DNA from 3 places in the Arthrobacter sp. R4 genome. Region 2 is predicted to be linked to each of the others. Evidence: predicted binding sites of a transcription regulator. Region 2 holds the regulator's gene; each other region holds the start of a gene.
What was found. Region 2 encodes HrcA, which represses chaperone genes, less so after heat shock. Its sites were predicted from a motif close to TTNGCACTCGNNNNNNNCGAGTGCNAA; they were not measured.
Positions count from the first base shown of each region.

Region 1: the regulator HrcA is predicted to act here: its motif matches at 793-819, upstream of ACLKOZ_RS12360 (FmdB family zinc ribbon protein).
Region 3: the regulator HrcA is predicted to act here: its motif matches at 1,378-1,404, upstream of groES (co-chaperone GroES).

Region 1 covers NZ_JBLWIJ010000017.1:175,130-177,391, reverse strand. The annotation lists gene galU (UTP--glucose-1-phosphate uridylyltransferase GalU) at 1-17, opposite strand, end outside; gene ACLKOZ_RS12365 (5-formyltetrahydrofolate cyclo-ligase) at 104-721, shown strand; gene ACLKOZ_RS12360 (FmdB family zinc ribbon protein) at 882-1,145, shown strand; gene cpaB (Flp pilus assembly protein CpaB) at 1,327-2,082, shown strand; gene ACLKOZ_RS12350 (AAA family ATPase) at 2,192-2,262, opposite strand, start outside.
Region 2 covers NZ_JBLWIJ010000010.1:268,889-271,150, reverse strand. The annotation lists gene dnaJ (molecular chaperone DnaJ) at 1-807, opposite strand, end outside; gene hrcA (heat-inducible transcriptional repressor HrcA) at 889-1,902, opposite strand; gene ACLKOZ_RS07080 (DUF3097 domain-containing protein) at 2,090-2,262, shown strand, end outside.
Region 3 covers NZ_JBLWIJ010000017.1:146,543-148,804, reverse strand. The annotation lists gene groL (chaperonin GroEL) at 1-845, opposite strand, end outside; gene groES (co-chaperone GroES) at 923-1,219, opposite strand; gene ACLKOZ_RS12250 (hypothetical protein) at 1,428-1,814, opposite strand; gene ACLKOZ_RS12245 (THUMP-like domain-containing protein) at 1,869-2,262, shown strand, end outside.

The DNA of each region.
Region 1 (2,262 bases), on a different contig from region 2:
TGGTTGGTGGTAGTCACTGGACTAATCTAGCGGAGGGAACATTCAGACAGTAATCATTGGCCCGGTGAAGCCCGGCCCCGGACAACGGGAAGTTGAGCCATTCATGACCGCCGGCAACAGCTCTTACAAGGAACAGATCCGCACGCGGCACAGGGCCGCACGTGCCGCCATGGACCTCGCCACGCGCGAGGCAGCTGGCGCCGGAATTGCGCACCACGGCCTCCACTGGGCGGAGCAATGCTCCGACGGAATGCCGTCCACATTTTGTGTCTACCTGGGGGTCCACTTCGAGCCGCCCACCGTCCCGCTCATCGATGCCCTTCACGGCCGAGGGCATAAGGTCCTGTTGCCAATCTGCGAACCGGGGCGCAGGCTCAGTTGGGTTTTCTGGGCACCGGGCGGTGAACTGGTCCGAAGCAGGTACGCCCCCATACTCGAGCCGGCAGGGACACGCCACGGACTCGAGGTGATGGCAGGTGTCTCGGCGCTGTTTATGCCTGCCACCGCCGTGGACCGCGACGGCAACCGGATCGGACAAGGCGGGGGCTACTACGACGTTTTCCTCAACTCCCTGGACGGCCTGCGGCCTGGCCTGCCTTCAGCGGCAATTGTCTATGACCAGGAAGTACTGCCACAGGGCAGCATCCCCGCCGAGGACTTTGACAGGAAGGTCCCGGCGGCCCTCACTCCCTCCGGTGTCGTTCCGCTCCGCACGGCTTGAGCCGCACCGGCTCCGCGGTTGGCCTTCGGAGTTGGCCTTCGCAGTTGGCCTTGGCGGCAGGGATGATAGAATTGGCACTCAGGCCCTGCGACTGCTAATGGACGGCAAAGATCGTCCTGGCAGCACGGGACCTCTCGTTTGCCCAAGAGGAGGAGCACCAGTGCCAACGTATGCGTACGCCTGCAAGGATTGCAGCCATGCCTTCGACATTGTCCAGTCGTTCACGGACAGCACACTGACGTCCTGCCCCGAATGCCAGGGGACCTTGCGCAAGAAGTTCAACAGCGTAGGCGTGGTCTTCAAAGGCTCCGGTTTCTACCGCACGGACTCACGGGACAGCAAGGGAAGCGCTGTATCGCCCGCCCCCGCTACGCCAGCCGCTCCGGCACCTGCCCCGGCCGCCGCTGCTGCTGCTGCAAGCTAACGACCAACCCCGCTCATTAGCCCCTGCGGTAATGGTTCCGTGCTGGGCCGGTTCCCAGGCTAATTTAGCCTCCCCGGTTTCCGACGCCTTTCCTTCGCCCCCAGCAATCCCGGCTTCAGGTTGTCCACATAGCCTTCAACCGGCCTGCCCTGGACCAGCCGCCCGGAACTAGCGTGGGCCTATGCCTGTCGCACTGTTACACCCCTACCAAAGAACCCGCCGCAGCAGAGAATCCAATGCGCCCGGGCGCCAACCCCGCAGGACCCGTCCCCAGCCGGCCGGCCGTCCGCCCGGCCGACGGCTTGGCCCGTTGCTGGCCCGGAACCGTCGCCTGGCCATAGCGTTCCTGCTGTGTGTTGCGGCCGCCGTTGCCGTCCATCAGCTGACTCCGGCCCCTGCCGATTCGAAGACGGCCCTCGCAGCAGCCAGGGATCTTCCGGCCGGTTCCTCGCTGGCGCCCTCGGACGTGGCCGAGGTCAAGGTGCCGCCGGGGATGATGGCTGCGGGATTCATCCGGGGCAGTGCCGAGGCAGAGGGAAAGCAGTTGGCTGCCCCGCTCCGCAAAGGGCAGCTCCTCACTGACGCCCAACTGCTGGGACCCGGCCTGCTCACGGGGACTCCCCCAGGGTCCGCTGCCGTTCCACTGCGGATGGCGGACCCGTCATCCATCCAGCTCGTGTCACCGGGCCAGCTGGTCAACGTGGTGCTCACGGGCACCAACGGTTACGACCAGCAGGCTCCCCCGGAGGTTCTGGCGACGGCAGTCCCGGTGCTCTGGACCTCGGGCCAGGGCGGCAAGACCGGGGAATGGCTCGGTACCGCCGAGACAGACGGCCTGATCGTGGTCGCGGCCCGCCCTGAGCAGGCAGCCCGCCTGGCGGGTGCCTCCACGCAGGGCAAGCTGTTTTTCGTCCTGGTGACGCAGCCACCAGGTTGAGCCAGCCCGCCTCTTGTCCGGGGCCTATGTCCCTCGGCTGCCAAGCTGTCTCGGTCGGGCGGCGCCCGTCAGGCAAAGGTCCCGCGGTGACCTAATGGACGCGTGGCCGTCAGCCCCAGTGCGGCGGCTTCTGCTCCTTCAGCCAGGCGTCGTGGTCGTCCTCCGAACCATCGCCCCAGC
Region 2 (2,262 bases):
GTTGAGCGTTGCATGGAGGTCGTCGCCGTCACGTACGTACGTGGCGTCGTTGTTGACCCGGATCTCAACGTACAGGTCACCGGCCGGGCCGCCGGCCGGGCCTGCCTCGCCCTGGCCCGACAGCTGGATGCGGGTCCCGGTGGCTACGCCTGCAGGGACCTTGATGGTCATTGACCGCCGGCTACGGATCCGCCCCTGCCCGCTGCATTCGTTGCAGGGGTCCTTGATCACGGTGCCGAAGCCTTCGCAGCTGCCGCAGGGGGCGGCGGTCATGACCTGGCCAAGGATGGAGCGGACCGCTCTCTGGACCTGGCCGCTGCCGCCGCAAATGTCGCAGCGTTCCGGGTGGCTTCCCTCCCGGCAGCAGGAGCCGTTGCACGTGGGGCAAACGACGGCGGTGTCCACCTCAAGCTTTTTATTGACCCCGAACACGGCGTCGCGGAGTTCGATCCGGACACTGATGAGGGCGTCCTGGCCGCGCCGGACGCGTGAAGCCGGACCCTGCGATCCGCCAGCGCCGAAGAAGGTATCGAAGATGTCCTGGAAGGCGAAGCCCTGTCCGGCGTAACCGCCGCCGCCGAAGCCGTTGTCGGTACCGTTTTCGTTGCCGGTGGTGTCGTAGACCCTGCGTTTCTGCGGGTCGGAGAGTACCTCGTAGGCGTGGGTCACGGCCTTGAAGCGGTCCGAGGCATCCTCACCGGGGTTGACGTCCGGGTGGAGCGTGCGGGCCAGCTTGCGGTAGGCCTTCTTGATCTCTTCCCCGGTGGCTTCCGGCGAGACTCCAAGGACGTCGTAGTGGCTGCTCAAAGTTCGTATCTCTTCCTGTTTGTACTGCTGCAGTCGGACTGCTTGTACTGCTCTTGTTGCCTGGGGCCCGGCCAGTTGCTGTCAGGGGCCCAGAATCCTCGAAAGATAGCGGGCCACAGCCCTGACTGCTGCCATGGTGGTGGGGTAGTCCATTCGGGTGGGACCGAGCACCCCGATCTTGGCTGTGCTGTCCGGGCCGTAGGCCGTGGCGACCACCGACGCTTCGGTGAGCCCGTCGTACGGGTTTTCGCGGCCGATGCTGACCGTCACCCCGCGCGGATCCTGTGCCATCTCGCTCAACAGGCGCAGCATGACCACTTGTTCCTCTAGCGCTTCCAGCACCGGGCCGATACTCAGGGGAAAGTCGACGTTGGACCGTGCGAGGTTGGCGGTGCCGGCCATGACCATACGGTCTTCGCGGCTGCTGTGGGCAAGGACCTCCAGACCGTGCGCCAGGGCCTGCGCGGCCTGCCGCTGTCCTGGGCCCATGCCGGAAACAACTGCCGGCAGCGACTGGGTCAACTGGCTCAGCGGCGTCCCTGCGAGCGAACCGAGGAACCGCCCCCGGATGCCTGCCAGGGCGTCGTCGCCAAGGTCCTGCCCGACGTCGACCACTTTCTGCTCCACCTTGCCGGTGTTGGCGATCAGGACAACAAGGACCTGGCGGGGAGCCAGCAACACGAACTCGATGTGCCGGATCGTGGCGCGGCTCAAGTGCGGGTACTGGACCACTGCCACCTGGTTGGTCAGCTGCGACAGCAGCCGGACAGTGCGCTCCAGGACGTCGTCGAGATCATCCGGGCCCTCCAGGAGGGTCTGGATGGCGCGACGTTCTGCCGGTGACAGTGGCTTCATGGCCGAAATCTGGTCGACAAACAGCCGGTAGCCCTTGTCAGTGGGGATGCGCCCGGCGCTGGTATGCGGGGCGGTGATGAGGCCGTCGTCCTCGAGCGCTGCCATGTCGTTGCGGATCGTGGCGCTGGAGACGCCCAAATGGTGGCGTTCGACCAGCGCCTTCGAGCCCACAGGTTCGCGGGAGTGCACGTAGTCCTCAACGATGGCACGCAGTACTTCAAGTTTGCGCGGCTCGCTCACACTCCACCTCCATCCATGGTCACAGGCCGCCGGTTTCCCCGGCGCGTGCACCGGCCGCCGTCTTGGCGCGGCTTAGCACTCGACATGCCTAAGTGCTAACAGTCTAATATGACTCACCCCGTTGTTAGCATTGGTACCGCTCCGGGCGAAATTCCGGGCCAGGATCTAGGCAAGGCGGAACACATCCATGCAGTACCAGAACTGGGGTCCCCGGGAGATCGCCGCCCCCGTGAGGAATCAGCTCCCTGAAGTCCCGGTAGAGCGCGGGATGGTCCTGGAAGAGGTCCAGTCCGGCTGGGTAGGCGCCGTCACGCGGGTCGAGAAGTCAGGCGGAATGCATGTGGTGGCCCTTGAGGACCG
Region 3 (2,262 bases), on a different contig from region 2:
CGGCGGTCACCGAAGCCCGGAGCCTTGACGGCAACCACGTTCAGGGTGCCGCGGATACGGTTGACGATCAGCGTGGAGAGTGCTTCGCCTTCAACGTCTTCGGCAATGATGAACAGCGGCTTGGAGCTCTGCAGTGCCTTCTCCAGCAGCGGCAGGAAGTCCTGGACCGAGGAGATCTTGCCCTGGTTGATCAGGATGAGGGCGTCTTCGAGGACGGCTTCCTGACGTTCTGCGTCGGTGACGAAGTACGGGGACAGGTAGCCCTTGTCGAACTGCATGCCCTCGGTGAGGACCAGTTCGGTCTGCGTGGTGGAGGACTCTTCGATGGTGATGACACCATCCTTGCCAACCTTGCCGAAGGCTTCGGCGAGGAGCTCGCCGATTTCGTCGCTCTGGGCCGAGATGGCTGCAACGTTGGCAACCTGGGTGCCTTCAACCGGGCGGGCGTTCTCGAGCAAGCGGGCTGCAACGGCTTCGACGGAAACCTCGATACCGCGCTTGATCTGGCCAGGAGCAGCGCCGGCAGCAACGTTGCGCAGGCCTTCCTTGACCAAGGCCTGGGCCAGCACCGTTGCGGTGGTGGTGCCGTCGCCGGCAACATCGTTGGTCTTGGTGGCTACTTCCTTGGCCAGCTGGGCGCCAAGGTTCTCGTACGGGTCATCCAGCTCAACTTCGCGGGCAATGGTGACGCCGTCGTTGGTGATGGTGGGTGCTCCCCACTTTTTGTCGAGGACAACGTTGCGGCCACGGGGGCCGAGCGTCACCTTGACAGTGTTGGCGAGCTTGTCGATGCCGGCTTCAAGAGACCGGCGCGCAGCGTCGTTAAACGCAAGCTGCTTTGCCATGGTTGTGTCCTTTCAAGACAGAACCCCGCGCAGCTGACCAGCGGAATGCATGGTCAGCGGCACGGGGATCCAAAGAGTTACTTTACGACGATCGCCAGGACGTCGCGGGCGGACAGCACGAGGTACTCGGTGCCGCTGTGCTTGACTTCGGTTCCGCCGTACTTCGAGTAGATAACGACGTCGCCTTCAGCAACGTCCAGGGGAACGCGGTTGCCGTTGTCGTCAAAGCGGCCGGGGCCTACTGCAACAACTTCGCCTTCCTGCGGCTTCTCCTGTGCGGAGTCCGGGATGACCAGGCCGGAAGCCGTGGTCTGCTCGGCTTCGAGCGGGCGGACAACAATACGATCCTCAAGAGGCTTAATAGAGACCGACACTCGGACCTCTCCTTTTCGTCAGCAAATTCATGGACTGGAGAGCTGGGGCGCCGTGGCTGGCAAACCGTCGTCGCGGTGCCGGCAGCAGCCTGGCTGGCAGCTCTTCATGTGTTAGCACCCTCCTAGGGAGAGTGCTAATGACGACTCTATGTAAGGGGTTAGCACTCGGTCAAGGCGAGTGCCAGAATTTTGCCTCGGGTGAACAAGATCAGCGGCCAGCGAGGTCGTCGAAATCAACCTCCTCATCGCCTTCGTTGCCCTCATCACGGCCGTTGCCCCGCCGAAGATACAGGACGACGGCGCCGGCTACTGCGGCCAGCAGGGATACCACCAGGAGGATAACGCCGCCGAGCCGGGCCGCGGAGTACAGGTCCCTGATCTCGCGTGCCTCGTCCGTGGCGTCCTGGATATCCTTGCCGCCAACGGAGTACACGGTGGCGTTGAAGGTGTCCAGGAAGAAGATGATCACCAGCAGGGCAGTGCAGACAACCGCCACGGCAACCCCGGCAATCAGTGCGGGACGGGCGAACTTCACCAAGCCTGGGGTATTCGAATGTGGCTGTTCGGACGGCTGTAGGCCTGCGCTGTCTTCCATGCCTTCAACCCTATCGGCATCTCACCGTGGCGCTCCTCCACTACTCTTGAACGCATGGCTCAAGCACCGCAGGACCAGATCGCACCACTGCTCACGAGCGAAGGCTGGGACCTGCTGGCGTCCCTTGGCCCCTACCGTGAAGACACCTCATTCGAGCTGAATTCAACCCTTCGCAAGGCTGGCCACTCCCCCGCGCTGGTATCTGCGGTCCTCACGCAGTCCCGGCTGCGCACGAAGGCGGAACTGAAGTTCGGCGAGTTCGCCCGGAGCATGCTCTTCACTCAGGCCGGGCTGGAGCAGGCCACCCGGCTGAACGTCGCTGCCCGGCACGCCGAGCGTTTCGCCCAGGCCGGCATCAGCCACGTGGCAGACCTCGGCTGCGGGCTCGCAGCGGACTCCTTGGCGCTGGCCTCGATGGACATCACCGTCACCGCCGTCGAAATGGACG